DNA from 3 places in the Streptomyces sp. AM 4-1-1 genome. Region 2 is predicted to be linked to each of the others. Evidence: predicted binding sites of a transcription regulator. Region 2 holds the regulator's gene; each other region holds the start of a gene.
The links. The regulator HrcA, encoded in region 2, represses chaperone genes, less so after heat shock. The targets are predictions, from matches to a motif close to TTNGCACTCNGNNNNNCNGAGTGCNAA.

Region 1 (10,507 bases), 2.8 Mb from region 2:
CGGGCGAGGAGGTGCCGGTACGGGATGTGGCGGCGTCCTTCCAGGAGGCCGTCGTCGACGTCCTGACCCGGAAGGCCGTGCGGGCCTGCAAGGACGAGGGCGTCGACCATTTGATGATCGGCGGCGGGGTCGCGGCCAACTCGCGGCTGCGGGCGCTGGCGCGGGAGCGGTGCGACCGGGCCGGTATCCGGCTGCGGGTGCCCCGGCCCGGACTCTGCACGGACAACGGGGCGATGGTCGCGGCGCTCGGCGCGGAGATGGTGGCGCGGAACCGGCCGGCGTCGGACCTGGAGCTGTCGGCGGACTCCTCCCTCCCGGTGACCGAGCCGCACGTGCCGGGCCATGACCACGGTGAGGGGCACGGTCACGGCGGGGAACACGGTCACGGACACCGCCACGCCCGGACCGGGGCTGCGAGCCACGATCACGTCCACGAGATCAGCAAGGACAACCTGTACTCATGAACGGCGCGTCCGGCGCGAGTGCGCCACCCGGCGCGAGCGGAACCACCGTCGCGCTGATGTGGGAGGCCCGCGCCGTGCCCGGCCGGGGCGCCGAACTGCTGGAGTGGGCCAGGGCCAGGGCCGCTGAGCTGGCCCACGAGCCGCTGCGCTCCGAACTCCTGCGGGCCCCGCAGGACCGGGTGCTCGTGCTGACCTGGTGGCGGGCGGCGTACGGCGACGAGCTCCCGGAACTGCCCGAGCCGGACGCCGGTCTGATCACCCGGCCGGTCCACCGCTGGCGCTTCGAGTCCCTGGGTGCGCCCGCGCCGGAGGCCACCGGCCCTACGGCTGCTCCGGAGGCACCGGCTGCTCCGGAGGCACCGGCTTCTCCGGAGACACAGGAGGCTCCGGCTTCTCGGGACGCTCCGGAGACACGGGAGAATCCGGACGCTCCGAAGGCGCCGGGGACCACCGCTCACCCGTCCCCCGGAGCAGCAGACCGGTGATGATCGCGTCGAGTTCGTCCGCCACCGAGTAGTCGGCGGCGTACTCGCGCCACCGGTCCTTGATCTCGGTCAGCCGGGGCAGCGCGGCGGCGTCCTCCTCGGTGATCATCTCCGGGAAGTACCGCTTCTGCGGAGGGTGTTCGGCGCGGTGCGCGGCGGATCTGCGGAAGACCAGGTCGCCGTAGACGTAGTGCCAGATCGTCCGGTAGAGGCGGACTGCCCGGCCGGGTGTGAGACCGCAGGCCATGGCGGAGTCGATGATCTCCTCCACCATCCACAGCGCGTCCTTGTCGGTGAGCTCACCCAGCGCCAGGATGTCCAGCACCCACGGCACCTGTCCCAGCACCTCGTGCATGTGCAGGGTCACGGCGAGCAGCCGCTCCCTCGGCTCGGCCGGCAGCTCGGGGCGCGGGAGGGCGGCGGCGGTTCCGGACAGGGTGAGCATCAGCAGCTCGTCCTTGTCCCGTACGTAGTGGTAGAGCGCCATCGGCGTGCTGCCGAGCTCCTTCGCCACCCGTCGCATGCTCAGGGCGCCGAGCCCTTCTTCCTCGATGATGCGCCGCGCGGTGGCGACCATCGCGTCCGGGTCGAGCCTGCGCGGGCGGCCCACGGAACGCTTCTTCTCTGTGCCTGACACCTGGGCATTCTCTCCCCCTCCCCTCGGACGAGGCCGTCCTTCCCCCCCAGGTGAGGCGGTCCGCCTTCCTGCGACGAGACCGTCCGGCTAGTTTCTATACGCGTATAGTATTCACTTGTCGGGTGCTGGACCGAATGACGACAAGGGAAGGGGATGCCGTGAACGATCAAGCGCGGCAAGTGCGTTGGCTGCTGACCGTGGCCCTCACCGTGCAGTTCCTGGTGGCGCTGGACATGTCCGTGGTGAATGTCGCGCTGCCGGACATGCGCCAGGACCTGGGCTTCACGCCCGACGGGCTGCTCTGGGTCGTGAACGCCTATGCGCTGACCTTCGGGGGCCTCCTGATGTTCGGCGGGCGGCTCGCCGATCTGATCGGCAGCCGCCGCGTCCTGACGGCGGGCCTCGCCCTGTTCGGCGGTGCGAGCCTGGTGGGCGGCCTCGTCCGGACACCGGGCGGACTGATCGCCGCGCGCGCGGTCCAGGGGGTCGGGGCCGCCGCGCTCGCCCCCGTCGCCTTCGCCCTGATCGCTCTCGCCTTCCCGGCCGGACCCGCGCGCTCCCGCGCCCTGGGACTGTGGGGCATGGCGGGCGCGGCGGGCGGCGCGGTCGGGGTGCTCGCCGGCGGGCTGCTCACGGACGCGGCGGGCTGGCGCGCGGTGATGCTGGTCAACGTGCCGATCGTGGTGTTCGCGCTGGTGGCGTCCCGGTGGACCGGCCTGAAGGGCGGGGCCGCGCGGACCGGTGCCCGTCTCGATCCAGGTGGCGCGCTGCTGGTGACCGCGGGCATGACCGTGCTGGTCCTGGGGCTCGTGAGGACCGCCACCCACCCGTGGGGCTCGGCGGCCACCCTGGGCACACTCGGCGCCGCCGCGCTGCTGCTGATCGCGTTCGCCGTGGTCGAGTCGCGCGTGCGGTCCCCGCTGCTGCGGCTCGGGCTGCTGAGGGGACGGCCGGTGTTCGCGGCCAACCTCTTCTGCCTGCTGCTGAGTTCGGGGCAGTTCGCGTCGTTCTACTTCGTCTCGCTGTTCATGCAGCAGTCACTCGGTTACGGGCCCACGGCCACCGGAGCCGCGTTCCTGCCGTTCTGTGTCGGCGTCGTCGCGGGTTCGCTGCTCGCCACCCGTGCGGTCGCCGTGCTCGGCGTCCGGCGGCTGCTGGCGACGGGCGGCGCGCTGGCCGCGCTGGGCATCGCCCTGTTCGCGGCGACCGCACGGGCGGACGGCAGCTTCCTCTACTCCGTGCTCGGCCCCTCGCTGGTCGCCAGCGTCGGCGTCGGCATGTGCTTCGTACCGCTCGGCACCGCGGCCACGACCGATGTCGCGGTCGCCGAGACGGGCATGGCGTCCGGGCTGCTCAACACGTCCCGCCAGATCGGCGGTTCGCTGGGACTGGCGATCCTGGTGACCGTCGCGGCCCAGGTCACGGACGGCGGCACCGGCCCGGCGGACCTGGCGTCCGGATACGCGGCGGCCTTCTGGGTCTGCGCCGGCCTGCTGGCGGTGGGAGCGCTGGCGGCCCTGCTCCTGCTCCCGGCGCGGGACACCCGCCGGGGAGCCGGGGAGGCGGCGCCGGACCGGGTGGCTGACGCGGTGACCGTGCGGGAGGGCGCTCCGAACGGTGTCGCCGAAGGCGCCGACCCGGGGCACATCCGCCCGGCACACGAGTGAGCCCGGCCCGCGGATGGGCCTGGCGTGCGGGCGAGTCCGGCGTACGGGCGAGGAAGGGGCGCGACGCATGAGCGCGGACGGGGCGGCCGGGTCCGGCGACCGCTGCCCCGGCCGCGCGCCGCCCCCGCACCTCCGTCGGCCGCGTCCGCGCCGAATGCCCCACGAACGCCCGCCGGGCGCCCGCCGGATGCGAGCCATGGTTGCCGCGAAGGTCCGGGAGGGGAAAAGCGGCCGGTGGCGCGGTCGGTAGTCTCTGCCCATGTCTCGCCGACCACTGCCGCCGCCTCCGCCGCCCGTGGGCATCCGTTCCTGGCCCGACCGGGAGGCGCTGCTCACCGACCGGGCGGTCGTGCTGCGGGAGTTGGTCAGAATGTACGTGGGGGCGGGGCGGCTCTGGACGCTGTGGCTGTCGGCCGCGCTGTGCGCGCTCGGCTGGTCGCTGGTGGGGACGGCGATCGTCTCGCTGGAGGAGTCGTACGACATCATCACCATCAGCCTCGGGCTGATCTGTGTCGGGCTCGGCGCCTGCTTCATGGTGCCGTCGGTCGCCTTCGTGGTGGCCGGTCTGCGCGAGGACCGCGAGGTCCGGCAACTCCTGGACGACTGGGGTGGGTTGGACCGGGACCCGGAGGCCGACACGGCCTTCCACGCCCACCGGGTCGGCCTCGTCCGGCTGCTGTCCTCGTACGCCCTGTGCGCGCTCGGGCTGTATCTGTGCGTGACCGTCCCGGCGGGCGCCGAAGCGGGCGAGAAGACCTACGGAATGGTCGCCCGAGACATGGGATTCGGGGTCATCGCCTGGCTGACCGGGCTGATAGGCGTGGTCAGGGCGCTCGCCCACCGCCGTTGGGTGGCGCGGGTGCTGGTCGGCGGGCCGGCCGTACCGCTGATATCCACCGGGGGCGGCGCCCACCGCTGACGCCGCGTGGGGCCGCCCGCCGATGTCCGGCCTATCCTGGCGGGGTAACGGACCACGCACGGGGGAGGGTGGCACATGGAGTGGTACTGGTGGGTACTCATCCTGTTCTGGACAGGCGGTTTCGGGTGGGCGGTCGACAACGTCCGTACCGCCCTGCGCAACCGGCACACGCGCAGGCTTGAGCTGCTGGAGGCGGACAAGGAGGAGCGGCTGGCCGTCGAGGCGGCGCAGCGGCCGCCGGAGCCGGTGTGCGGCTGCACGCACCATCTCGCCAAGCACGACAAGCAGGGCAAGTGCCATGAGCGGGTCGAGGTGCCGACGGCCTGGGACGAGAAGAAGAAGCCGGTCCGCTTCGAGTCGGGGCAGTGCAACTGCCAGCAGTACGTGGGCCCGCAGCCGCTCTCCCAGGTGTACGCGGACGAGCTGACGGACCTGGCGTAGTCCGGGGCGGGTGCGGCCGGCGCTCGCGGGCACGGTCGCCGGGGCGGCCCGCCGCCGGGGCGGCGCACGGACCGCCGGAGCCGGTGCGCGCCGCGCGCCCGTAGCCGCCCTCACCCGTAGCCGCCCGCCCGTACCCGCACGCACCCGGTGACCGCGGGCACCGGCCGTCGGCCGCCGCCTCAGACCGGCAGGCTGCCGGGTCCGTTCAGCGGGTGGCCCAGCAGCATCGTCGGCGCGTCCGCGACCCTGGTCAGGAACACCGTGGCCGAATTCGGACCCCGTAGCTTCATCCTGCGGCGCAGCTCCTCCGGTTCGACGGCCGAGCCGCGCTTCTTGACCGTGAGCGTGCCCACCTCGCGCTCCCGCAACAGGGCCTTCAACCGCTTCACGTTGAAGGGAAGTTGATCGGTGATCCGATATCCGGTGGCGTACGGGGACTCGTAGGGCTCGTCGCTGGTGACGTACGCGATCATCTCGTCGAACAGCCTGCCGCCGCACCGCTCCACGACGTCCGCGACCAGATGGGCCCGGATCACGGCGCCGTCCGGCTCGTACAGATAGCGTCCCACCGGGCCGACCGGCGGAGCGGGCAGCGGGGCGGCGGCCCACAGGCCGGCCCGTGCCGGGAGCAGGGTCGCGCGGTACGAACCGGGTGTGAAGCCCTCGCCGAACCAGAGCACCGCCTCCTTCACGTCACCGGCGTCCGAGATCCACTCCGCCTCGGCCTGCGGCGCGATGGCCTCGTGCGGGATGCCGGGCGCGATCTTCAGCGCGGCGCGCGGCGCCCCGAGGGCCGTGCCGACCGCCCAGGACAGCGGCGGCGAGTACGCCTCCGGGTCGAAGATCCGGCCGCGCCCGCCGCGCCGGGCCGGGTCGACGAAGACCGCGTCGTACGCGGTGGTGTCGGTCTCCGTGACATCGGCGCACCGCACCTCGATCAGCCCGTCCAGACCGAGTGCGGTGGCGTTCGCCCGTGCCACCTCGGCGGTCAGCGGGTCACGGTCCACGGCCAGTACCCGGATGCCCGCCCGGGCGAGGGCGATCGCGTCGCCGCCGATCCCGCAGCACAGATCCGCCACCGTGCGCACCCCCTGCTCCGCGAACCGCCGCGCGCGATGGGCGGCGACCGAGGTGCGGGTCGCCTGCTCGACGCCGTTCGGGGTGAAGAACATCCGGTACGCGTCCTCGGCGCCGAACTTCGCCGCCGCCCGCTGCCGCAGCCGCGCCTGGGCCAGCGCCGCGGAGACGAGCGGGGCCGGGTGCGCGCGGCGCAGCCGGGTCGCGGTGGCCAGCTCCTGGGCGGGGTCGTGCGTCCGCAGCTCGGCCAGGAGCGCCGCCCCCTCGGGGGTGCGCAGGGCGGCGAAGGCGGCGAGGGGGTCGGGAGCGTCGGGCGTACCGGCCGGGGGGAGAGCGTTCACCCGGCCCATTGTGGGCCAGCCCCGGTGTGAGCCAGGCGGGGGACCGGGTGGGCCCGGTCGCGGTGTCGGTACGGAATGACGGAGCGGCCCTGGCAGGATGCGGCGCCATGCAGCTTGTACGACAAAAGGATAAATTCGCCATGAAGAGGCACAGACCGGGCTCCCGCCGGCGTGCGGGGGGTGGCCGGCGTGTGCCGGGTACGCTCCGACGCCGGCCGGCGCTCTCCGTCCTGGCCGCGCTCCTGGTCGCCGCGGCGGGCTCCGGATGCGCCGCCGGAGCCGGGAGCAACGGCGCCGACGGGCGGGCGGTGGAGCCACCGCCCGCCCGTCCCGGCGCCCGGGCCGGGCAGGCGGACCCCGCCCGCGCCCTCACCGCGTACGCCGAGAGGATGAAACGGGCCCAGGCCGCGCGCGTCGCGGCGGCCCGGAAGTGGGGACTGGCCGGTACCCCGCTCGTCGCCCCCGCCCCGCCCCTGGAGAAGCCCCGCATCACCAGCCGCAAGGGCTTCGAGGTCGAGGACGACGCCTCGCTGCCGCCCGTCTTCACCACCGTCCCGACCACGGAGCGGATCGTCTTCCTGACGATGGACGACGGCGCCGAGAAGGACCCCGAACTCCTGCGGATGATGACGGAGTTGCAGATCCCGTACAGCGCCTTCCTCAGCGACTACGAGGTCAACGACAACTACGGCTACTTCCGGGACGCGCAGCGCCGGGGCGTCACCATCAACAACCACACCCTCAACCATCCCTACCTGCCCGGCCTTTCGTACGCCGCGCAGAAACGTGAGATCTGCGGCCAGCAGGACATCATCGAGAAGCAGTTCGGCAAGCGCCCCACGCTGCTGCGGCCGCCCTACGGCAACTACAACCGCGCCACCCTGACCATCGCGAAGTCCTGCGGGATCAGGGCCGTGCCGCTCTGGGCCGAGGAGGTGTTCCCCGACCACATGGAATACCGGGAGTGGGACCGGGACCTGCACCCCGGCGACATCATCCTCACCCACTTCCGCGGGCGCGACGAGTGGAAGGGCAGCATGCCCGACCTGATCCGGCAGGTCATGAAGATCGTCACGGCGAAGGGCTACGCCGTGGCGAAGCTGGAGGACTACGTATGAGATCCGCCACGGGGACATCGGGTGCGAGGTCATCCGGTGCGAGGGGGGCCGGTGCGGCAGGGCCCCGCGTGACGGGGGCCGGTGCGAGGGCGTCCGGTACGACGGAATCCGTCACGGGGAACGCCGGATGAGGCGGGCGCACCGGCTGCTGGCCGGGCTGCTGGTGGCCGGTGCGCTCCTCACGGCGGGTTGCGCGCAGTCGGTCGGCCCGATCGAACGGCTGGCCCGCAGGGCGGCCCAGGAGGCGCACCCGGGCCGTCCCGGGACCGGGACGGCCCGGGGCGGGCCGGGGCTCCCGGCGTGCCGGTACCACCGCACGGAACGGCCCGGCCGGTTCACGCGTTGCCCTCATGGGGGCGACGGCCGTACCGGAGACGGGAGCGGCGCGCCGGGGGGAGCCCGCACGGGGCCCGCGCCGACGCCGACGGCCAGGGGCGGACGCGGCTCGGCGGTCCGCACGGCAAGCCGGACCCAGGGTCGAACACCCGACCGGGGGCACTGACGCCACGCGCGAGAATTGGCACTCCGCTTGACCGAGTGCTAACCGCGGTCATAGTCTCACTTCTGGCACTCCCCACTGGAGAGTGCCAGCAGGATTGCGCGACAGGACAGGTCCGGCACCCGCGACGACGGATCGACCCTGGTCGCCCACCCAAGACTGTTAAACCCCGTGAGATCTCCGAAGGGGGAGACCGGATCGTGTCGACCGCCAGCTCCAAGGTTGCGATCAAGCCGCTCGAGGACCGCATTGTGGTCCAGCCGCTCGACGCCGAGCAGACCACGGCCTCCGGCCTGGTCATTCCGGACACTGCCAAGGAGAAGCCCCAGGAGGGCGTCGTCCTGGCCGTGGGCCCCGGCCGCTTCGAGAACGGCGAGCGTCTGCCGCTCGACGTCAAGACCGGTGACGTCGTGCTGTACAGCAAGTACGGCGGCACCGAGGTGAAGTACAACGGCGAGGAGTACCTCGTCCTCTCGGCCCGCGACGTTCTCGCGATCATCGAGAAGTAGTTCACCCACGTTTGCTTCTGTTCTGCGCCCCTGGCCCCCTGCGAAGTATCCAGCCGGGTGGTCGGGGGCGCAGTTCGTTTGAGAGGACAGAAAACAGCCCATGGCGAAGATTCTGAAGTTCGACGAGGACGCCCGTCGCGCCCTTGAGCGCGGCGTCAACAAGCTTGCCGACACGGTGAAGGTGACGATCGGCCCCAAGGGCCGCAACGTCGTCATCGACAAGAAGTTCGGCGCTCCCACCATCACCAACGACGGTGTCACCATCGCGCGCGAGGTCGAGCTCGACGACCCGTACGAGAACCTGGGCGCCCAGCTGGTGAAGGAGGTGGCGACCAAGACCAACGACATCGCGGGTGACGGCACCACCACCGCCACCGTGCTGGCCCAGGCGCTCGTCCGCGAGGGCCTGCGCAACGTCGCCGCGGGCGCCTCGCCGGCCGCCCTGAAGAAGGGCATCGACGCCGCCGTCAAGGCCGTGTCCGAGGAACTCCTCGCGACCGCCCGCCCGATCGACGACAAGTCCGACATCGCCGCCGTGGCCGCGCTCTCCGCGCAGGACACCCAGGTCGGCGAGCTGATCGCCGAGGCGATGGACAAGGTCGGCAAGGACGGTGTCATCACCGTCGAGGAGTCCAACACCTTCGGCCTGGAGCTGGACTTCACCGAGGGCATGGCCTTCGACAAGGGCTACCTGTCCCCGTACATGGTGACCGACCAGGAGCGTATGGAGGCCGTCCTCGACGACCCGTACATCCTCGTCCACCAGGGCAAGATCGGCTCGATCCAGGACCTGCTCCCGCTGCTGGAGAAGGTCATCCAGGCGGGTGGCTCCAAGCCGCTGCTGATCATCGCCGAGGACGTCGAGGGCGAGGCCCTGTCGACCCTGGTCGTCAACAAGATCCGTGGCACCTTCAACGCCGTTGCGGTGAAGGCCCCCGGCTTCGGTGACCGCCGCAAGGCCATGCTCGGCGACATCGCCACCCTCACGGGCGCGACCGTCATCGCCGAGGAGGTCGGCCTCAAGCTCGACCAGGCCGGTCTGGACGTACTGGGCTCCGCCCGCCGCGTCACGGTCTCCAAGGACGACACGACCATCGTCGACGGCGGCGGCAACTCCGCCGACGTCACCGGCCGCGTCAACCAGATCAAGGCCGAGATCGAGTCCACGGACTCCGACTGGGACCGCGAGAAGCTCCAGGAGCGCCTCGCGAAGCTGGCCGGCGGCGTGTGCGTGATCAAGGTCGGCGCCGCCACCGAGGTGGAGCTGAAGGAGAAGAAGCACCGTCTGGAGGACGCCATCTCCGCGACCCGCGCCGCGGTCGAGGAGGGCATCGTCTCCGGTGGTGGCTCCGCTCTGGTGCACGCCGTCAAGGTCCTGGAGGGCAACCTCGGCAAGACCGGCGACGAGGCCACCGGTGTCGCGGTCGTGCGCCGCGCCGCCGTCGAGCCGCTGCGCTGGATCGCCGAGAACGCCGGCCTTGAGGGTTACGTCATCACCTCGAAGGTCGCCGAGCTCGACAAGGGCCAGGGCTTCAACGCCGCGACCGGCGAGTACGGCGACCTGGTCAAGGCCGGCGTCATCGACCCGGTCAAGGTCACCCGTTCCGCCCTGGAGAACGCCGCGTCCATCGCGTCGCTGCTGCTCACGACCGAGACCCTGGTCGTCGAGAAGCCGGCCGAGGAAGAGGCCGACGCCGGCGGCCACGGCCACGGGCACTCGCACTAGCACGGTCCGGTCTTCCGCCGGGTCCGGGGCACGCGAGCCCGCCGCCCCGGACCCGGCGGGACGGCCGACGGCCGAGGCCCGGCACCCCCTCGTCGGAGGGGGTGCCGGGCCTCGGCCGTTTCCCGCCGCTCCCCGGTCCGGGGCGGGCTCGTGTACCGCCCGTACCCACGGACCACATGTCGCCGAGGGCCGTACCCACGGCTCACCGGGGGCCGTACTTGCGGCCCGTCCTCGACGTCACACCGCCGAGCACCCCGCGGGGCGCCACCTTCGCCAGCCCCATGAGGACCTTGTACCGCGCGTCCGGGATCGACACCGTCCGGCCGCGGGCCAGATCCGTCAGCGCAGCCGCGACCAGCTTGTCCGCGTCGAGCCACATCCAGTCCGGGATGTTGTCCGTACCCATCCCGGCCCGCTCGTGGAACTCCGTCCGGACGAAACCTGGGCACAGCGCCATCAGCCGCACCCCCGACCCGGCCAGGTCCTTCGCCACGCCCTGGGTGAACTGCACCACCCACGCCTTGGACGCCCCGTACGTGCCCCGTGGCAGGAACGCCGCGACCGAGGCCACATTGACCACCCCGCCGCGCCCGCGTTCCCTCATCCCCTCCGCGGCGGCCGAGG
Region 2 (10,507 bases):
ACGCTGCGCGGGCGGTTGCTGGCGGACGCGGTGGTGCGGGACCTGGTGGACTGAACGGGGCCGGGACCGGCGACGGACCTCACCGGTCCCGTCTCATCCCCGCCGCTGGTCCTCCGGCGCCGTGACGAAGTCGATCAGTTCCTCGACCCGGCCCAGCAGCGCCGGTTCCAGGTCGCGGTACGAGTGGACCCTCGACAGGATGTGCTGCCAGGCCGCGCCCGTGTTGTCCGGCCAGCCCAGCGCCCGGCACACCCCCGTCTTCCAGTCCTGCCCGCGCGGCACCACCGGCCAGGCCGCGATCCCCACCGACGACGGCTTCACCGCCTCCCAGACATCGATGTACGGGTGTCCGGCCACCAGCACGTCCGGGTCCGAGACCTGGGCGGCGATCCGCGACTCCTTCGACCCCGGGACCAGATGGTCGACCAGCACCCCGAGCCGGGCCCCCGCGTCGGGGGCGAACTCGCGGACGATCGCCGGGAGGTCGTCGATGCCCTCCAGATACTCCACGACCACCCCCTCGATCCGCAGATCGTCGCCCCAGACCCGCTCGACCAGCTCCGCGTCGTGCCTGCCCTCCACGTAGATCCGCCCGGCCCGTGCCACCCTGGCCCGCGCCCCGGGAACCGCCACCGAACCCGACGCCGTACGGGACGGCCGGACCGGTGCGGGCGCGGTCGCCGACGGGCGTACGAGGGTGACGACCCTGCCCTCCAGCAGGAACCCGCGCGGCTCCATCGGGAACACCCGGTGCTTGCCGAACCGGTCCTCCAGGGTCACCGTCGGTCCCTGCGCGGTCTTCTCGCAGCGGACCACCGCACCGCAGAAGCCCGTCGAGACCTCCTCCACGACCAGATCGGGATCGGCGGGGACCTCGGGCACGGGGGCGGACCTCTTCCACGGCGGAGTCAGGTCCGGTTGGTAGCTGCGCATTGCACGACGATAACGGCCTCTCCCGCGACAGGGAGTGCGGATCGGCGAGCGGCGTCGCGGGGTGTCGGGAGCCCGTTCCCCGAAGCGGGGGAGCCGTGGGACGGGAACGGCCGTGGATCGCGAAAGCTGACGGCACGCCGAAGCGCCCCGTCCCCGGCCGTCCGCCGCTCACCGCTCACCCGCCGGAGCGGTCAGCCCCGGTTCCCGCCCCTCACCCGCCGGAGCGGTCAGCCCCGGTTCCCGCCCCTCACCCGCCGAAGCGGTCAGCCCCGGTTCCCGCCCCTCACCCGCCGAAGCGGTCCGCCAGCAGATCGCGCTGCGCCCGCACGAACGCCGCGTCCACCACCGCCCCGTGCCCCGGCACGTACAGCGCGCTCTCGCCGCCCAGCGCCAGCAGCCGGTCCAGCGCGGCGGGCCACCGGGAGGGAACCGCGTCCGGGCCCGCCTGCGGTTCGCCGGACTCCTCCACCAGGTCGCCGCAGAGCACCACGGCCGGGCCGCCCGCCGCCCCGGGCACCAGCACCGCCAGATCGTGCCCGGTGTGTCCCGGTCCGACGGCGGCGAGCAGCAGCCGACGGCCACCGCCCAGATCGAGCGTCCGTTCCCCGGACACCTCGTGGCGCGGGACCACCAGCGTGTCGACGGCCTCCGCCGCCTCCCGTTCGGGCACGCCGTGGCGCACCGCGTCCGCGTACAGTTCCTCCGACCCGCGCCTCAGCCGGTCCGCGATCCCGACCGCCCCGTACACCTCGACCCCGGCGAAGGCCGCCGTGCCCAGCACATGGTCGAAGTGCGGATGCGTCAGTGCGACATGCGTCACCCTCCGGCCGAGCAGCGCCTCGGCCCGGCCCCGCAGTTCGACGCCCTCCCGGAGCGTCGAGCCGGTGTCGCAGAGCAGCACCCCGTCCGCTCCGGCCACCAGCGTGACCGTCGCGTCCCACCCCGGGAGCCGTCGCCGGCCCACGCCTTCACCAAGTCGCTCCCAGCCGGACTCTTCCCAAGAGACGTTCATACGACGACGCTATCGACAGTGGTCCGCCGGGCCCCGGGGTGGCCTGGCCGGTCGCCCTTGCCCGGCCCCCACCCCACCCCCGTACACTGACCGGAGGACTCGTTGGCACTCACCCGCACAGAGTGCCAAGGAATTCCGGAGAACCACCGAGGAACGACAGTGGGAGGTGTGCGCGGTGCTCAGTGAACGCAGACTCGAAGTGCTGCGCGCCATCGTCCAGGACTACGTCGGCACCGAGGAGCCCGTCGGCTCCAAGGCGCTCACGGAGCGGCACAAGCTCGGGGTCTCCCCGGCCACGGTGCGCAACGACATGGCGGTGCTGGAGGACGAGGGTTTCATCGCCCAGCCGCACACCAGCGCGGGACGCATTCCGACGGACAAGGGCTACCGCCTCTTCGTCGACCGGCTCGCGGGCGTCAAGCCCCTGTCGCCACCGGAGCGCCGGGCCATCCAGAATTTCCTCGACGGCGCGGTCGACCTCGACGACGTGGTGGGCCGTACGGTACGGCTGCTGGCGCAGCTGACCCGGCAGGTCGCCGTCGTGCAGTACCCCTCGCTGACCCGCTCGACGGTGCGGCACGTGGAGCTGCTGTCGCTGGCGCCCGCCCGGCTGATGCTCGTCCTGATCACGGACACCGGCCGGGTCGAACAGCGCATGATCGACTGCCCCGCGCCGTTCGGTGAGACCTCTCTCGCCGATCTGCGGGCCCGGCTCAACAGCCGGGTCGTCGGACGCCGCTTCTCGGACGTCCCGCAGCTGGTGCAGGACCTGCCGGAATCCTTCGACAGCGAGGACCGTGGCACGGTGGCCACGGTGCTGTCGATCCTGCTCGAATCCCTCGTCGAGGAGACGGAGGAGCGGCTGATGATCGGCGGCACCTCCAACCTCACCCGCTTCGGGCACGACTTCCCCGTGATGATCCGGCCGGTGCTGGAGGCGCTGGAGGAGCAGGTCGTGCTGCTGAAGTTGCTCGGCGAGGCGACGGACCCGGGCATGACCGTACGTATCGGGCACGAGAACGCCCACGAGGGGCTCAACTCCACGTCCGTCGTCGCGGTCGGCTACGGTTCGGGCGACGAAGCAGTCGCCAAACTCGGCGTGGTCGGACCGACCCGCATGGACTACCCCGGAACGATGGGAGCGGTACGCGCAGTGGCACGTTACGTCGGACAGATCCTGGCGGAGTCGTAAGTGGCCACGGACTACTACGCCGTACTCGGCGTGCGCCGCGACGCACCTCAGGACGAGATCAAGAAGGCATTCCGGCGGCTCGCGCGCGAGCTGCACCCGGATGTGAACCCCGATCCGAAGACCCAGGAGCGGTTCAAGGAGATCAACGCCGCTTACGAGGTGCTGTCGGACCCGCAGAAGAAGCAGGTCTACGACCTCGGCGGGGACCCGCTGTCCTCGTCGGGCGGCGCCGGTGGCGCGGGCGGCTTCGGGGCCGGGGGCTTCGGCAACTTCTCCGACATCATGGACGCGTTCTTCGGTACGGCGTCGCAGCGCGGGCCCCGCTCGCGCACCCGGCGCGGCCAGGACGCGATGATCCGGCTGGAGATCGATCTCGCCGAGGCGGCGTTCGGCACGACCAAGGACATCCAGGTCGACACGGCCGTCGTCTGTGCGACCTGCAACGGCGAGGGCGCCGCACCCGGCACCTCCGCCCAGACCTGTGACATGTGCCGCGGCCGTGGCGAGGTCTCCCAGGTCACCCGGTCCTTCCTGGGCCAGGTCATGACCTCGCGGCCCTGCCCGCAGTGCCAGGGCTTCGGCACGGTCGTGCCGACCCCGTGCCCGGAGTGCGCCGGCGACGGACGCATCCGCTCCCGGCGCACGCTCACCGTGAAGATCCCGGCCGGTGTCGACAACGGCACCCGCATCCAGCTCGCGGGTGAGGGCGAGGTCGGCCCCGGCGGCGGCCCGGCCGGCGATCTGTACGTCGAGATCCACGAGCTGCCGCACACGGTGTTCCAGCGGCGCGGCGACGATCTGCACTGCACGGTCACCCTCCCGATGACGGCGGCGGCGCTCGGCACGAAGGTGCCGCTGGAGACGCTGGACGGTCCGGAGGAGGTCGACATCCGGCCGGGCACCCAGTCCGGCCAGTCGGTTCCCCTGCACGGGCGCGGCATCACGCATCTGCGGGGCGGCGGCCGTGGCGATCTCATCGTGCACGTCGAGGTGGTCACCCCGTCGAAGATGGACCCGGAGCAGGAGCGGCTGATGCGGGAGCTGGCGAAGCTGCGCGGCGAGGAGCGGCCCCTCGGGCAGTTCCAGCCGGGGCAGCAGGGCCTGTTCTCCCGGCTGAAGGACGCCTTCAACGGACGCTGACGCGCCCGATGGCCGGGCAGCCCGGCCGAACTCCCGTACCGCCCGCAGGTCATGGACCGGCGGGCGGTCGGTGTGTCCGGGCCGGGCCGGCGACGACCGCCCGGGACCCGGTCCGCCTCCTCCACGCGCCCGCGGGGCCTGATGCGGGGGCCCGCACGGGACGTGACACGATGCTGACATGTCCTCCGCGTTGACCGATCTCTGCCGGTATCCGATCGTGCAGGCCCCGATGGCGGGCGGAGCGTCATGCCCGCAGCTCGCGGCGGCCGTCGCCGAGGGCGGTGGGCTCGGCTTCCTCGCCGCCGGGTACAAGACGGCGGACGGCATGTACAACGAGATCAAGCAGGTACGCGCGCTGACCGGTAGCCCGTTCGGCGTCAACCTCTTCATGCCGCAGTCGGGTCTCGGCGACCCGAGCGCCGTCGAGGTGTACCGGCACCAGCTCGCGGGCGAGGCCGCCTGGTACGAGACCCCGCTCGGCGACCCGGACGCGGCGGGCGACGACGACGGTTACGAGGCGAAGCTGGCGATCCTGCTGGAGGACCCGGTCCCGGTCGTCTCCTTCACCTTCGGCTGCCCCACCCGCGACACCCTCGACGCGTTCGCCAGGACCGGTACGTTCACCGTCGTCACGGTCACCACGCCCGAGGAGGCGCAGGCCGCCCAGTGGGCGGGCGCCGACGCGGTCTGCGTCCAGGGCATCGAGGCGGGCGGCCACCAGTCGACGCACCGCGACGACCCCCAGACCGACCACACCGGCATCGGGCTGCTCTCCCTCGTCACGCAGGTCCGGGAGACCTCACAGCTGCCGGTCATCGCGGCGGGCGGACTGATGCGCGGCTCGCAGATCGCGGCGGTGCTGGCGGCGGGCGCGGAGGCGGCGCAGTTCGGCACGGCGTTCCTGGGCTGTCCCGAGTCCGGGGCCCATCCGCTGCACAAGCAGGCGCTGACCAATCCGCTCTTCGTACGGACCGCCCTGACCCGGGCGTTCTCCGGGCGCCCCGCCCGGGGGCTGGTCAACCGCTTCATGCGGGAACACGGCCCGTACGCCCCGGCCGCGTACCCCCAGGTGCACCATCTGACGAGCGGGCTGCGCAAGGCCGCCGCGAAGGCGGGGGACGCCCAGGGCATGGCGCTGTGGGCGGGCCAGGGCCACCGGCTGGCCCGCGAACTGCCCGCTGCCCGGCTGACCGGACTGCTCGCCGAGGAACTGGACACCGCGACGACGGCACCGGACCGGAGGAGCGCGCCGTGACCGCCCCGGCGACGGCGGTGGCGTCCCGCCCGAGGAACCCGAACAGCACACGGAACACGGGCAGCACGAGGAACACGAGCCACACGAGGAGCAGCCGGTGACCGCCCCGGTCTTTGTCGTCGAGAACATCCCGCAGACCCCGGAATTCGTCCTGGACGGTCCCGAAGGCCGGCACGCCGTGTCGGTGAAGCGGCTGCGGGCCGGTGAGGACGTCGTCCTGACGGACGGCCGCGGCAGGCGGGCCGAAGGTGTGGTCAAGGCGACGGAGGGCAAGGACCGGCTCGTCGTGACCGGCCTGGGGGCGTACACCGAGGAGCCCCCGCCCACTCCCCGGATCACCGTCGTCCAGGCCCTCCCCAAGGGCGACCGGGGAGAGGTCGCCGTCGAGACGATGACGGAGACCGGCGTCGACGCGATCGTGCCGTGGCAGGCCGCGCGCTGCATCACGCAGTGGAAGGGTGACCGGGGCCCGAAGGCCCTCACCAAGTGGCGCAGCACCGCGCGGGAGGCCGGCAAGCAGTCCCGCCGGGCACTGTTCCCCGAGGTCATGGACCTCATGACGACCAAGGGGGTGGCCGGACTCCTGGCGACGGCGGACTTCGCGGCCGTCCTGCACGAGGACCCGGAGTGCGCCGGTGAACCGCTGGCCACCGTGGACCTCCCCGCCGAGGGCGGGATCGTCCTGGTCGTCGGGCCCGAGGGCGGTGTCTCCCCGGACGAACTGGCCGCCTTCACCGCGGCGGGCGCCCGGGTCTGCCGCCTGGGACCGAGCGTGCTGCGCACTTCCACGGCGGGCACGGCGGCCACCGCGCTGCTGATGGGACGCACCGGACGCTGGGGCTGACGGCCGCCCCCCGGCGTACCGCCCCCGCGTACCGCCCCCCGGCGTACCGCGCCCGGAACCGGCGTGAGGTGACCACACCGGACCGATACCATACGTGTGTACGGAGACGACCAGCAGTGACCATGTCCGCGCCGCGGCCGTGGTCGCCGAGGAGCCGAGGAGGCCCGGACATGGCGGGAGAACCGCAGCCCGACTGTCTGTTCTGCAAGATCGTCGCGGGGGAGGTCCCGGCCACCGTCGTGCGGGAGACCGCGACGACCGTCGCCTTCCGCGACATAAACCCGCAGGCCCCCACGCATGTGCTCGTCATCCCCCGGGTCCACCACCCGGACGCCGCCGCGCTCGCCGCCGCCGAACCGCAGATCGCCGCGGACGTGCTGCGCGAGGCCGGGCAGGTGGCCGCCGACGAGAAGATCACCGACAGCGGTTACCGGATCATCCTCAACACCGGTTCGGGCGCGGGACAGACCGTCTTCCACGCGCACGCCCATGTGCTCGGCGGCCGCGGCCTCCAGTGGCCCCCCGGTTAGCGCCGGTCACGGCACCGGAACGGAACCGTCCGCCTTGTCCGTACGAGAACTGGTGATCCTCGGCACCGCCAGCCAGGTCCCCACCCGGCACCGCAACCACAACGGCTATCTGCTCCGCTGGGACGGCCAGGGCATCCTCTTCGACCCCGGCGAGGGCACCCAGCGGCAGATGCTGCGGGCCGGGGTCGCCGCGTACGACATCGACCGGATCTGCGTCACGCACTTCCACGGCGACCACTCGCTGGGCCTGGCCGGGGTGATCCAGCGGATCAACCTCGACCGGGTCCCGCACCCGGTCACCGCCAACTACCCGGCGAGCGGGCAGCGCTTCTTCGAACGGCTGCGGTACGCCACCGCTTACCACGAGACCGTCGAACTGACCGAGGCCCCGGTCGCCGCCGACGGGGTACTGGCCTCGACCGCCGCGTACACCCTCTCCGCGCACCGGCTCTCGCACCCCGTCGAGTCGTACGGCTACCGCCTCGTCGAGCCGGACGGCCGCCGGATGCTCCCCGCGCTCCTCGCCGAGCACGGCATCGCGGGGCCCGACGTCGGCCGGCTCGCGCGCGAGGGCGAGCTGAACGGCGTCACGCTCGACGACGTCTCCGAGACCCGGCGCGGTCAGCGGTTCGCGTTCATCATGGACACCCGGCTCTGCGACGGTGTGCGGGTGCTCGCCGAGGGCTGCGATCTGCTGGCCGTCGAGTCGACCTTCCTCGACGAGGACGAACGGCTGGCCACCGACCACGGCCATCTGACCGCGGGCCAGGCGGGGCGGGTCGCGCGCGACGCGGGCGTACGGCACCTCGTGCTGACCCACTTCTCGCAGCGCTACGACGACCCCGGCGTCTTCGCGGCCCAGGCCCGCGCCGCGGGGTACGAGGGCGGACTCACCGTCGCCGAGGACCTGACGCGGGTCCCGGTCCCCACCCGGCACCGATGACCTGCGGAGGACCGGACGCGGGTCCCGGTCCCCGTCAGGCCCCGGTGATGGGTTCCGTATCCTCGTAAAAACCCAAAACCGTACGAATACCTGAACGTCAGTTCGTAAGTGAGACACCCGTGCACCTCCCCAAGGCCGAACTCCACCTCCACATCGAAGGAACCCTCGAACCCGAGCTGGCCTTCGCGCTCGCCGCGCGCAACGGCGTGACCCTGCCGTACGCCGACACCGAGGAACTGCGGGCCGCGTACCTCTTCGACGACCTCCAGTCCTTCCTCGACCTCTACTACGCGCTGATGACGGTGCTGCGCACCGAGGACGACTTCACCGAACTCGCCGACGCCTATCTCGCCCGCGCCGCCGCCCAGGGCGTGCGCCACGCGGAGATCTTCTTCGACCCGCAGGCGCACACCGCGCGCGGTGTCCCGATCGGCGCGGTCGTCGAAGGACTCGGCCGGGCGCTGGAGCGCGCCGAGGAACGGCACGGCGTCTCCGCCCAGCTGATCATGTGCTTCCTGCGTGATCTGTCCGCCGAATCGGCGCTGGAGACGCTGGAGTCCGCCAAGCCGTACCTGCACCGGATCAGCGCCGTCGGACTGGACTCCGCCGAGGTCGGCCACCCGCCCGCGAAGTTCCGCGAGGTGTACGAGGCGGCCGGGGCACTCGGACTGCGGAAGGTCGCCCACGCGGGCGAGGAGGGTCCGCCCGCGTACATCCGGGAGGCCCTGGACGTCCTCGGCGTGGAGCGCGTCGACCACGGGCTGAGGTGCCTGGAGGACCCGGAACTGGTGGAACGGCTGGTCGCCGAGCGGGTGCCGCTGACACTCTGCCCGCTGTCCAACGTACGGCTGCGCGCGGTCGAGACCCTGGAGAAGCACCCGCTGCGCACCATGCTGGCCGCCGGACTGCACTGCACGGTGAACTCCGACGACCCCGCCTACTTCGGCGGATACGCGGGCGACACCTTCCACGCCGTCCGGGAAGCGCTCGGCCTGGACCCGGAGGAGCTGCGGACCCTGGCCCGCAACTCGTTCGAGGCGGCCTTCCTCGATCACGACGAGGAGCGCAGGGCGCGCTATCTGTCCGAGGTCGAGGCGTACGAGTTCGACTGACCCGTCCCGTTCGTGGGACCGGCCGGGCGGAACGCGTTCCTGGCGGGTCGCCGACGGCGCAGGGCGGTCACCCGCAGTTCCGCGACAGCCTGCTCGGGGGCGCCCAGCCTGGGCACGGCCCCGGGCGGTTTGCCCGTGGTGGCGGCCAGCAGGGCGGTGGGCGCGCCACCGCGACGGCGGACCGAGCCCGGCACCAGCGGACGGCCCCCGATGTGCAGGGCCACGGCCGTGAAGGGCGCCGCGATCAGCAGGGTGGCGGCCCCGAGCAGGAGCCCCATGCCCTGATAGCCGGCCGCCTCCGAGAGGACGCTGCCCAGCATCGGGCCGCACGCCACACCGACGGACGAGGCCGACCCGGCGAACACCGCCCACCGGCCGCGCGCGTCGAGCGAGGCGGCCAGCCCGATCAGATACGTCAGGACCACCGGGTACAGCGTGTTCCACACGATCTCGCCGGTCGCGAACGAGCCCAGGCCGCGCGCCGACGAACAGAGCACGATGCTCGCCGCGATCACCACCGTGCCCAGCCCGATCGGCACGGCCCGCCCGAGGCGCGCGCCGAGCAGCCCGGCCCCCGCCAGCCCGAGCAGTCCGGCGCCGAGCGAGGCGGCGAGCACCGCGCCGATGGTCACCTCGGTGAGCCCGGCCCGCACCACACCGATCCTGCCGCTCACGCCCCACAGGGCGTTCTGCGCCATGGACCAGCACAGCATCCCGCCCGCCAGGACCAGGCCCGAGCGGCGGTGCGGCAGCCGGCCCGCGGCGGGTGTGACGGCCGTGGCGGGAAGGGCCCGGCCGAGGCGTCCGGTGGCGGGCTGGACGAGCAGGGCGACGAACGCGATCGCGAGGAACGGCAGCCGGTGTCCGCCGCCGAGGTGCGGCAGCGTCAGATAGAGGACGCCCGCCGTCGCGGAGACGCTCAGCAGCCCGAGGGACGAGCCCCGGTGCGGATCGCTCCCGGCGGCGATACCGGCGACCGCGACCACCGTCGCCGTACCGGAACCGATGCCGCCGATCACCGCGCCCAGGACCACCAGTGGCACGGTCCCGGCCAGCGCGGCGCAGCCGTACCCGGCCGTGGCCAGCGCCAGGCCGATCCGTGCGGGCCGCCGGGGCCCGCCCCCTTCGACGCGCCCCGCGAGCACGAAGCCGGTGATGGCCGAGCTGAGCAGGAGAGCGCTGCCGACCGCACCGGCCTGGGCCGGGTTGAGCCCCAGCCCGGCGCTGAGCCGTCCGACGAGGGTGGGGAGGAGGTACGAGGCGAGGTGACCGGCGGTGAAGACGGCGACCAGGGGCCCCACGGCGCGCGGGCGCGAGGACATGGGCGTTCCTGAGGACATGCCTGGGGGAGGCGGGAAGAAGGCAGGGGAGGGTGCGGCGATACACGCGGATATGCGTGAAGAGGGTGGCATGAGAGAGGGATGCGTCACTCGTCGGTAACGTGCTCCGATGGTGCTCGCGGGCCAATTTGTATCAACTGCGCACAGCTGACCGAAAGACGACTCGATGTGATCTGGGTCACCGGAATGTTTATCGTCTCAAATCA
Region 3 (10,507 bases), 2.5 Mb from region 2:
CACCGAACCTAGCCCGAACCTGCTCCACCCAAACGTCCCACGTCACGCCGCGTGGCGCGATCGGTACTCCGGCATCTCCAGCATCGGCGGCCGTTCCTCGGTGTCCACGGGGTAGGTACGCGGTACGAATCCGTGCTCGCCCCGCTCGAACTGCGTGATCTCCGGGCGTACCAACGAGCCCCGGGAAAGGCGCAGTTGTGCCGTCCGGTAGATCGCCGCCGCCATCCGGCCCAGCGCCCGGCCGTCCTGGTGGCGGTGTTTGCGGACCCCGACGTCGACCTGCGCCAGCGCGTCCAGACCGACGGTGTGCAGGGCGTCGACGAGGAGGCCCAGCTCCACTCCGTAACCGACCGGGAAGGGCAGCCGTTCGAGGAGGGACCGCCGGACCGCGTACTCGCCGCCCAGCGGCTGCACGAACCCGGCCAGCCGCGGCCAGTGCAGATTGAGCAGCGGCCGGGCCACCAGTTCGGTGACGCGACCGCCCTGGCCCGCCTCGTCACCCAGCGGACGGTCGTACATGGCCTTCACGAACTGCACCTCGGGGTCCGTGAGCAGCGGGCCGACGATGCCGGAGACGAAGTCCGCGGAGAACTCCCGCAGATCGGCGTCGACGAAACAGACGATGTCCCCACTGGTGACCAGGAGTGACCGCCACAGGACCTCGCCCTTGCCGGGGGACGCGGGCAGCCGGGGCAGGATCGTGTCCCGGTGCACGACCCGGGCGCCGGCCCGCCTGGCCACCTCGGCGGTCGCGTCCGTCGAACCCGAGTCGATCACCACCAGCTCGTCGACCAGCGGGATGTTCTCCATCAGCTCGCGCCGGATCGTGGCGACGATCGCGCCGACCGTCGCCTCCTCGTTCAGCGCGGGCAGCACGACGCTCACGGTGGCGCCGCCCCCCGCGCCCCTCGGGCCGGCCGACTCGGCCCGCGCCTTGGCGGCCGGGAGCCGCTGCGCCGGACGCTCGTCGGCCGACCAGGAACGCCTGGTCAGCCAGCGTTCCACCTCTTCCAGCACGGTCGGAACTCCCTTATGTGACGCATCTCGCGGTTCGGACGACTATCTCAACAGTCCAGTGCTTCGGTTACAGTCTTGAACAACGCGGATCACCGTCGCATGTCGGGGTCGTTCCGCGAAAAAACGCCTGGATCCATGGTCCAGTGCCATACCGCTCATCCAGAGGGGCAGAGGGAACGGCCCGTTGAAGCCCCGGCAACCCTCCTGCCGACCGCGAAGGTCGGTGGGGTAGGTGCCAATTCCGTCTCGTGGCGAAACGCGTCACGAGGAAGATGAGGAAAGGGCCTCGCCATCATGGCTGTGCAGACTGTCGCAACGAACATCGATTCTTCCGTGGACCTCGGTCCCGCCGCAGCCCTCTCCTGCCGCGAGTGCGGCGAGCGATTCGAACTCGGTCCCCTTTTCGCCTGTGCGTCCTGTTTCGGGCCGCTCGAAGTGGCGTACGACCTGCCGACCGGCAGCCCCGATGAGCTGAAGAAGCGCATCGCGGAAGGGCCCGACAACATCTGGCGGTACGCGCCGCTGCTTCCCGTTCCGGCCGACGTCGCCGGGAAGCCGAACATCAACCCCGGCTTCACCAAGCTGGTCAAGGCCGACAACCTGGCCCGCGAGCTGGGCGTCACCGGCGCCCTGTACGTCAAGGACGACTCGGGCAACCCGACCCACTCCTTCAAGGACCGGGTCGTGGCGATCGCCGTCGAGGCCGCCCGCGCCTTCGGTTTCACCACCCTCTCCTGCTCCTCCACGGGCAACCTCGCGGGCGCGGTGGGAGCCGCGGCCGCCCGCGCCGGCTTCCGCTCCTGCGTGTTCATCCCGCACGACCTGGAGCAGGGCAAGGTCGTCATGGCCGCGGTGTACGGCGGTGAGCTGGTCGGCATCGAGGGCAACTACGACGACGTCAACCGCTTCTGCTCGGAACTGATCGGCGACCCGCTCGGCGAGGGCTGGGGCTTCGTCAACGTCAACCTCCGCCCGTACTACGGCGAGGGCTCCAAGACCCTGGCGTACGAGATCTGCGAGCAGCTGGGCTGGCGGCTGCCCGACCAGATCGTCATCCCGATCGCGTCCGGATCGCAGCTCACCAAGATCGACAAGGGGCTCCAGGAGCTGATCAAGCTCGGCCTGGTCGAGGACAAGCCGTACAAGATCTTCGGAGCCCAGGCCGAGGGCTGCTCCCCGGTCTCCGCCGCCTTCAAGGCCGGTCACGACGTGGTGCGCCCGCAGAAGCCGAACACCATCGCCAAGTCCCTGGCGATCGGCAACCCGGCGGACGGCCCGTACGTCCTGGACATCGCGCGCCGGACCGGCGGCGCGGTCGAGGACGTCGACGACGAGCAGATCGTGGACGCGATCAAGCTGCTGGCCCGCACCGAGGGCATCTTCGCGGAGACCGCGGGCGGAGTGACGGTCGGTGTCACCAAGAAGCTGATCGAGGCCGGTGTGCTCGACCCGACGCTCACCACCGTCGTCCTGAACACCGGGGACGGGCTGAAGACGCTGGACGCCGTCTCCCCGACGACCGGCCTGAGCGCCACGATCCGGCCGAGCCTGGACGCGTTCCGCGACGCGGGCCTCGGCAGCGCCTGAGCCCGCCGCCGCACGACGACGACCCCCGAGATCCCAGGAAGGCACCCCTCATGAGCGTCAAGGTCCGCATCCCCACCATTCTCCGTACCTACACGGGCGGCCGGTCGGAGGTCCCCGCCGAGGGCGAGAACCTGTCCCAGGTCATCGAGTCCCTGGAGCGGAACCACCCGGGCATCGCCGCCCGCGTGCTGGACGAGCAGGGCAAGCTGCGCCGCTTCGTCAACGTGTACGTGAACGACGACGACGTCCGCTTCGAGGGCGGCCTCGACGCCGTCACCCCGGACGGCGCGGGCATTTCGATCATTCCGGCCGTAGCGGGCGGCTGCTGACATCCCCGTAATACCGGAAGATCATCACCGGACCGGCCGCCATGTGATCGTCGATATCTGATCTCTCATAACTGACCAATCGTGTCCGGTCGCACATGTCCGATCATTGGATTGCCCTCTCCGAGCAACTGACGGAGGGGGCAATTCGCATGGTTGAGAGGGGTAGAGTGTGGGTAGCCCCCTCCGCTGCTCGCGGCGTCCGCGCATGTGATTGCGCCGCCGTACGACAAGAAGCAGCCAAAGTGCGCGACCCCATTGAGTGCTAAGTGGCCTTTGTCTGGCCCGGGTTGCCCTGAGTCCTCACGAATTCCCCTTGTTTCGGGTGTTCGCCCGTGCCCAGAATTCTCGTCGGATTGACCTGTTGCAGAGGGCAGTTGGGCAGATACATTCGGCCGCGGTCGACGCGTTCCGGCGCACACCCTCTCTTGTTCGGAGGGTGTCAGGTCTGACCCGGGTCCGCGAAGTGCGGATTCCGTGCAAGGGCCAGTAATAGGGGAGTTAGGCATGGCTCAGGGCACCGTCAAGTGGTTCAACGCGGAGAAGGGGTACGGCTTCATCGCGGTCGACGGTGGTGCGGATGTTTTCGTCCACTACAGCGCGATCCAGATGGACGGATACCGCACCCTCGAAGAGGGTCAGCGAGTTGAATTCGAGATCTCGCAGGGCCAGAAGGGGCCCCAGGCCGACATGGTCAAGCTCGCTGTCGGCTGAGCCGGCCGCGGCCGGTCGTCGGTCACCACATCTCTCACGCACGGAGGGCTCGTACCCCAGGGTACGAGCCCTCCGCGCGTCCGCGTGCGCCCGTCCCGTCTCCGTCACCGCGCCCGCCGGGCAGCGCGTGTTTCCGGCCGCGCGGGCCCGGGAAACGGCCGCGCATCTGTCCACAAACAGGAACGGCTGCTTGCACTCGAAGGGGTCGAGTGCTAATCATTGGCGTTAGCACTCTGACGTTGAGAGTGACAGAAGGACCGGGTCGGTGAGGCCCGCAGGCCAGGCGGGGCAAGGAACCGTCGGGCACGCAGGCCGTCCGTCGCGGGCGCCACACGGTCCGGAGCAATCCACCCCTTCCCCCATGGCATTGACATGGGAGGGACCCTCTGGGAGGACCACTTCACATGGCCAAGATCATCGCGTTCGATGAGGAAGCGCGGCGCGGCCTCGAGCGCGGGATGAACCAGCTCGCCGACGCCGTCAAGGTGACCCTCGGCCCCAAGGGCCGGAACGTCGTCCTCGAAAAGAAGTGGGGCGCCCCCACGATCACCAACGATGGTGTTTCCATCGCCAAGGAGATCGAGCTCGAGGACCCGTACGAGAAGATCGGTGCGGAGCTGGTCAAGGAGGTCGCCAAGAAGACGGACGACGTCGCCGGCGACGGTACGACCACCGCCACCGTTCTCGCGCAGGCGCTCGTCCGTGAGGGCCTTCGCAACGTCGCTGCCGGTGCCAACCCGATGGCCCTCAAGCGCGGCATCGAGAAGGCCGTCGAGGCCGTCTCCGCCGCCCTGCTGGAGCAGGCCAAGGACGTGGAGACCAAGGAGCAGATCGCTTCGACCGCCTCCATCTCCGCCGCCGACACGCAGATCGGCGAGCTCATCGCCGAGGCGATGGACAAGGTCGGCAAGGAAGGCGTCATCACCGTCGAGGAGTCGCAGACCTTCGGTCTGGAGCTTGAGCTCACCGAGGGCATGCGCTTCGACAAGGGCTACATCTCGGCGTACTTCGCCACCGACATGGAGCGCATGGAGTCGTCGCTCGACGACCCGTACATCCTCATCGTCAACTCCAAGATCAGCAACGTGAAGGACCTCCTTCCGCTGCTGGAGAAGGTCATGCAGTCGGGCAAGCCCCTGCTGATCATCGCGGAGGACGTCGAGGGCGAGGCCCTGTCGACGCTGGTCGTCAACAAGATCCGTGGCACCTTCAAGTCCGTCGCCGTCAAGGCTCCGGGCTTCGGCGACCGCCGCAAGGCCATGCTCGGTGACATCGCCATCCTCACGGGCGGCACGGTCATCTCCGAGGAGGTCGGCCTCAAGCTGGAGAACGCCGGGCTCGACCTGCTCGGCCGCGCCCGCAAGGTCGTCATCACCAAGGACGAGACCACGATCGTCGACGGCTCCGGTGAGAGCGACCAGGTCCAGGGTCGCGTCAACCAGATCCGTGCCGAGATCGAGAACTCCGACTCGGACTACGACCGCGAGAAGCTTCAGGAGCGCCTGGCGAAGCTGGCCGGCGGCGTGGCCGTCATCAAGGCCGGTGCCGCGACCGAGGTCGAGCTGAAGGAGCGCAAGCACCGCATCGAGGACGCGGTGCGCAACGCGAAGGCCGCCGTCGAGGAGGGCATCGTCGCCGGTGGTGGCGTGGCTCTGCTCCAGGCTTCCGCCGTCTTCGAGAAGCTTGAGCTCCAGGGCGACGAGGCCACCGGTGCCAACGCCGTGAAGCTGGCCCTTGAGGCCCCGCTCAAGCAGATCGCCGTCAACGGTGGTCTTGAGGGTGGCGTCATCGTCGAGAAGGTGCGCAACCTGCCCATCGGTCACGGCCTGAACGCCGCGACGGGTGAGTACGTCGACATGATCGCCGAGGGCATCATCGACCCGGCGAAGGTCACGCGCTCCGCGCTGCAGAACGCGGCCTCCATCGCCGCGCTCTTCCTCACCACCGAGGCCGTCATCGCCGACAAGCCGGAGAAGGCCGCCGCCGGCGGCGCTCCGGGCGGCATGCCGGGCGGTGACATGGACTTCTGATCCGCGAGGATCAGCAGCTCCAGCGCACCCTTCGAACGGTGCCGCCACCGGCCCCCGGGACTTTCCCGGGGGCCGGTGGCATGTCGCGTTCCGGGCCCGGTTCGGCCGCCGGTGGCCTCGGAGCCGCTGACTGGTTCAATGCGGGAATGATGGGAATCGTGTTGTCCGCCCTGGTCGCCGGGATTGTCGCCGGGGTCGTGGCCGGGATGGTGGGGCGGGAGTCGCGGCGGTCGTCGTGGCGGAAGCTGCGGCGGGCGTTGCGGCGGCAGGCATCGCGGCGCCGGGGCGCTCAGGGGGTGGGAGCCGCGCCGGTCGGCATCCCGTGCATGCTCAAGTGGGAGGCACGTTCCGCGCGCTGGCGGACCGGTCGGCTGGTGGCCGGTGAGGCCGGTTCGCTCACCTGGATTCCTTCGTGGGGGAAGCGCGAGGTCGCCCTGCCCGCCGAACTCCGCAGGACCGGGGCGCGGGCGCCCTCCGTACGCGAGGGCATGTCGTTCAACCCGAGGTCCCGGATCGTGGAGTGCGCGTCTCCGGAGGGGGACGTGCTGATCGCGGTCATGCCGGAGGAGCTGACGCGGCTGGCTCAGGCGCTGGGGAGCGAATAGGCCCGGTCCGGCCCGCACGGGTGTGTTCTGCGCCGGTCCGGCCCGCACCGGCCCGCACCGGCCCGCACCGGCCTGGACCGCGACGGTTCGGCCTGCACCGATCTGGCTTACATCTGTCGGCCTACACCTGCCCGGCCTGCGTCAGCTGGTCCGCGTCGGTCCGGTCTGCGCCTGCCCGGCCTGCGTCAGCTGGTCCGCGTCGGTCCGGTCTGCGCCTGCCCGGCCTGCGTCAGCTGGTCCGCGTCGGTCCGGTCTGCGCCTGCCCGGCCTGCGTCAGCCTGGTCCGCGACGGTCCGGCCTGCGCCTGCCCGATCTGCGTCGGCCTGGACTGTGACCGTTCGGCTGGCGACGGTCCGGCCCATCCCGGGGCGACCCATTCCGGCCCGGATCGCGGCCACCCGGGAGCGGATCTCGTCGGGCGGCAGCGTCCCGGCGGCCCAGGCGGGTGCGGGGGCCGACTCGCCCCGGCACTGGCCGCAGACGCCGTCGGTCAGGGCGTCCGGTCCGCCCGGTGCGCGGCAGAGACCGCACTCCAGCATCCGCAGCGGACGCGGTGGCGCGGCGACGGCCGTGGTGGCGGGGACGGGCTCGGGCGGCATCTTGGCGGTCAGCCTGTTCCGCAGCAGCGCGGCCGCGTGATGGACCGGAGCGGGCAGCCCGTCGGTCAGGACGTGCGTCAACCGCCGCTCGTCGAAGCCGCGTTCGAACCAGGTGGTGACCAGGGGCTCCAGCGCCGCGCACTCGGCGGCGGACACGCTCAGCGCTGGCGCGGTCCGGCCGAGCGCGGCGAGCAGGACGAACGCCCTTGACCGGGCGGGCCGTTGAGGCTCGGTCGGTACGTCGCCCCGGGTGAACGCCGCCCACCAGTCGTCGTCGCGCGCGGTGCGCGAGAAGAACGTACGCGTCACCCAGCGCGAACCGCCGGAACCGAGCAGATGCTCACGGCCCCGGCGCAGATGCCCGGCCCGCTGAAGGTGGTTGAGAGCGGTCCGCAAGGCGCACTGCCCGTACGGGAGTACCTTGGCCAGCGTCTTCACGGAGATGTCGGCGCCCTCGGGCAGCCGGTCGATGTACCCGGCGACGGCGCCCTCGCGCTGCGGCAGGCCCGCGAAGTCCCGTTCGGTGCGCGGCCCTTCACCGGACGCGGTGCGCTTCCCGTATCCGACATTCGCCATCGGGTGCGGCGGTACGCGACCGGCGGACGGGGTGGCACTAAACTGGCTCTCAGCCATGGGGATCTCGTCTCTGGATCTCGGTGGTCAGACCTCCTCCAGGTTTTACGGGCCTGGTGGGGGTCGTTTTCTTTGTCCGGGCACGGTAGAGCGCGAGCACAGTGCGTGGCAAATCGGTCGCCGTGGGTGAAATGACGGCGCGGAGGCGGCTAGTCATGCGCTAGTCGCCCCCGCTGGTCTGGGGACCGGGGAGGGTGGGCGGGTGGGAACAGTCCCTTCCACCCCTTCCGCAGAAAGAGGGCTCGGAGCGCGTGGCTTGAGCCTCGGGCTCCGAGCCTCAGGGGTGGGCGAAGAGTGTGTCGAACGTACGGGCGTGGGGGCGGGCGTTCAGGCGGACGCCGGTCCTTCGGTGGGCGCGGCGGCCGTACCCGTACCGGTGGCGGCGGAGTTGACGTTGTCGATCATTCTGCGCAGCACCTTGAGCGTGATGACGTACTCCTCGTCGCTGATGCCCTCGTGGATCTCCGCCCGCAGATCGGTGACGAGCCGCTTGATCCGGGCGTGCGCGTCCCGTCCGGCATCCGTGAGGCTCAGGCGCCGGTCGGCGTCGACGGCGAGCCAGCCCCGGTGAAGCAGTTGATCGGTGACGCGGGGCGCTTCGCGCGGGTGGTCGGTCACCGGGGCGAGTTGTTGCGCCACCGACTCGGGCGTGGGGCCGTCGCCGGCCAGTACGCGGTTGAGCGTCCACCACTGCGGCTGTGTGACGTCCACGCGGGCCATCGCGTCGCGGATGTGACTGATGACCGACCGGTGCGCGAGGCCGCCCCAATACCCGAAGGGCTGGGTCGCGAGCATGTCGTCGGTGGCGTCGGGGAGGGCGGGGGAGGGGACGGTTCGCTGCGTCATGCGGGCGGGCTCCTTGTGGCAGGACGGTCCCAGGGGCTCGGGCCCCGGGCGGGCTGTCACCGGGAACGCTAGGACGTCAACTGTGGTTCAGGTCAAAGGCGGTGGGGTGGTGGGGCGGTCGCGCGGTAGGTGGTGGGGCGGCGGTGTGGTGAGGATGGCCCCCGGCCTCGGCGCTCAGCCCCGCCCCCGGCGCTCAGCTCTCAGTCCTGGCGCTCAGCTCCGGCCTCGGCGTTTCAGCTCTCAGCCCCGCCCCCGGCGCTCAGCCCCGGCCTCGGCGCTTCAGCTCTCAGCCCTGGCCCTCGCGCTCAGCCCCCGGACCCGGTCCCGGCCCTCAGTCTCGGCACCGCCCCGGCTTCCGCCCCCGCGCCCCGGTCGCCGTCCGGCCGTCCGTCGATCAGCTGCTGGATCGCGTCCCCGTAGCGGACGACGACCGAGTTCCGGTCGGCCGTCAGGAGCACCGGGTCCTCCACCACGTGCATGCTGGTGAGCAGCCCGCCGAGCTGCGAGGCGATCAGGTGGGCGCGCAGCTCGGCGTCGCCGCCGCTCAGCCGCCGCACAAGAGGCTCGGCGAACACGTGCTCGATCGTCTCGCGCAGGGTGCGCTGCACCTCTTCCCGGTCCGAAGCCCGGAACAGCGCGGCGAGCGAGGTCACGGCCAGCGCTCCCGGCCTGGACGACGGGAGGCTCACGACGTGTTCCACGATGGCCCGGCCCATCCCCTCCAGGGGCCCCTCCATCACCTTGATCGCGGGCAGGTCGACCGTCATCACTTCGAGGAACAACCGTTCCTTCGATCCGAAGTGCCGGATGACCAGCGCGGCGTCGACCCCGGCGCGGGCGGCGACGGCGCGGATGCCGACCGCGTCGAAGCCCTCCTCGGAGAACAGCTCGCGCGCCGCCTCATGGATGGTCCGCCGGGTCACGGCCGCGGGCTGCCGGGGCTTCGACGCGCGCGGGCGTGTGGTCATGGCGGGTTGATTCCTCCGGGGATCTGCCGCCGGTCACGGGATTGGTGGCGAGAGCGGTCGGTCGTGGATGGGGGATCGGTGCTGATGAGGAGCGGTGCTGGGCGCGGTCGGAGGGGCTTCATGGCTAAGTCATCATAGATGACTTACGCTTGTCATCATTGTTGACAACGGTCCCGGACGGCCCAGCCCCCTGCTGGGCGGCCCCCGGCCACGGAGGAGCGGAACCATGGACCGACTCAAGGACAAGGTCGCGATCATCACGGGCGCGGGCAGCGGAATCGGGCTGGCGGCGGCCCGGCTGATGAGCCACGAGGGTGCCAAGGTCGTCGTCGCCGACTACGACGCGGCGTCGGCCGAGGCGGGCGCCCGCGCGCTGACCGAGGCGGGCGGCGAGGCGCTGCCGTGCACCGTGGACGTCACCGACGACACGTCGGTGGGCGACATGGTGGAGGCGGCGGTCCGCGAGTACGGCCGCCTGGACGTGCTCTGCAACCACGTCGGCGGCACGGACCCCCGCAAGGACCTGGACCTGCTGCGCCTGGACATGGACGAGTTCGGCCGGGCGGTGGACCGTAACGTCCGTTCCACCCTGATCGGCTCGCGGCACGCGGTCCCGCACATGATCCGGGGCGGCGGCGGCTCGATCATCAACACCGCGTCGGTGGCCGGCCTGGTCGGGGACGTACTCCAGATCTCGTACGGGGCGGTCAAGGCGGCGGTCGTCAACATCACCAAGTCCATCGCCGTCCAGTACGGTCCCCAGAACATCCGCTGCAACGCGGTGGCGCCCGGCGCGATCATGACCCCGGCGCTCCTCGACAACCTGCCCGACGAGGTGATCGAAGCGCTCAAGGGCTACAACGCGCTGCCCTATCTGGGAGCCCCCGAGGACATCGGCCACACCATGGTCTTCCTCGCCTCCGACGAGGCCCGCTATCTCACCGGGCAACTCCTCGTGGTGGACGGTGGAATGACCAGCCAGTCCCCGGCCGTCCCCGGGCGGCGCGCGATGCTGCCGCCCGTGGAGTGAGGGACGGGAAGTGAGGGACGGAGAGTGAGGGACGGGGTACGGATCGACAGGCCGGAACTCGGGATCAGACCGGTGGCCGCGTGGCCGTGGGCGTCTCCGGCCATTCCCAGGACATGCCGTGAATTCCCGGCGGGCATTTCGCGGGCAGCACA

Region 1: the regulator HrcA is predicted to act here: its motif matches at 7,667-7,693, upstream of groES (co-chaperone GroES).
Region 3: the regulator HrcA is predicted to act here: its motif matches at 3,834-3,860, upstream of groL (chaperonin GroEL).

What each region holds. Positions count from the first base shown of each region.
Region 1 covers NZ_CP119145.1:4,684,234-4,694,740, forward strand. The annotation lists gene tsaD (tRNA (adenosine(37)-N6)-threonylcarbamoyltransferase complex transferase subunit TsaD) at 1-464, shown strand, start outside; partial or broken gene PZB75_RS19945 (hypothetical protein) at 461-760, shown strand; gene PZB75_RS19950 (helix-turn-helix domain-containing protein) at 786-1,586, opposite strand; gene PZB75_RS19955 (MFS transporter) at 1,745-3,253, shown strand; gene PZB75_RS19960 (hypothetical protein) at 3,513-4,172, shown strand; gene PZB75_RS19965 (hypothetical protein) at 4,248-4,613, shown strand; gene PZB75_RS19970 (methyltransferase domain-containing protein) at 4,793-6,040, opposite strand; gene PZB75_RS19975 (polysaccharide deacetylase family protein) at 6,139-7,149, shown strand; gene groES (co-chaperone GroES) at 7,849-8,157, shown strand; gene groL (chaperonin GroEL) at 8,258-9,883, shown strand; gene PZB75_RS19990 (SDR family oxidoreductase) at 10,086-10,507, opposite strand, start outside.
Region 2 covers NZ_CP119145.1:1,867,395-1,877,901, reverse strand. The annotation lists gene hemW (radical SAM family heme chaperone HemW) at 1-54, shown strand, start outside; gene PZB75_RS07920 (DUF3097 domain-containing protein) at 94-933, opposite strand; gene PZB75_RS07915 (MBL fold metallo-hydrolase) at 1,217-1,945, opposite strand; gene hrcA (heat-inducible transcriptional repressor HrcA) at 2,121-3,137, shown strand; gene dnaJ (molecular chaperone DnaJ) at 3,138-4,277, shown strand; gene PZB75_RS07900 (nitronate monooxygenase) at 4,456-5,532, shown strand; gene PZB75_RS07895 (16S rRNA (uracil(1498)-N(3))-methyltransferase) at 5,630-6,376, shown strand; gene PZB75_RS07890 (histidine triad nucleotide-binding protein) at 6,547-6,906, shown strand; gene PZB75_RS07885 (ribonuclease Z) at 6,941-7,849, shown strand; gene PZB75_RS07880 (adenosine deaminase) at 7,969-8,961, shown strand; gene PZB75_RS07875 (MFS transporter) at 8,925-10,283, opposite strand.
Region 3 covers NZ_CP119145.1:4,359,398-4,369,904, forward strand. The annotation lists gene PZB75_RS18435 (glucosyl-3-phosphoglycerate synthase) at 43-1,017, opposite strand; SAM riboswitch class I at 1,170-1,296, shown strand; gene thrC (threonine synthase) at 1,312-2,604, shown strand; gene PZB75_RS18445 (MoaD/ThiS family protein) at 2,655-2,933, shown strand; gene PZB75_RS18450 (cold-shock protein) at 3,438-3,644, shown strand; gene groL (chaperonin GroEL) at 4,049-5,674, shown strand; gene PZB75_RS18460 (hypothetical protein) at 5,821-6,279, shown strand; gene PZB75_RS18465 (hypothetical protein) at 6,465-7,454, opposite strand; gene PZB75_RS18470 (MarR family winged helix-turn-helix transcriptional regulator) at 7,839-8,357, opposite strand; gene PZB75_RS18475 (TetR family transcriptional regulator) at 8,663-9,325, opposite strand; gene PZB75_RS18480 (SDR family NAD(P)-dependent oxidoreductase) at 9,552-10,355, shown strand; gene PZB75_RS18485 (XRE family transcriptional regulator) at 10,420-10,507, opposite strand, start outside.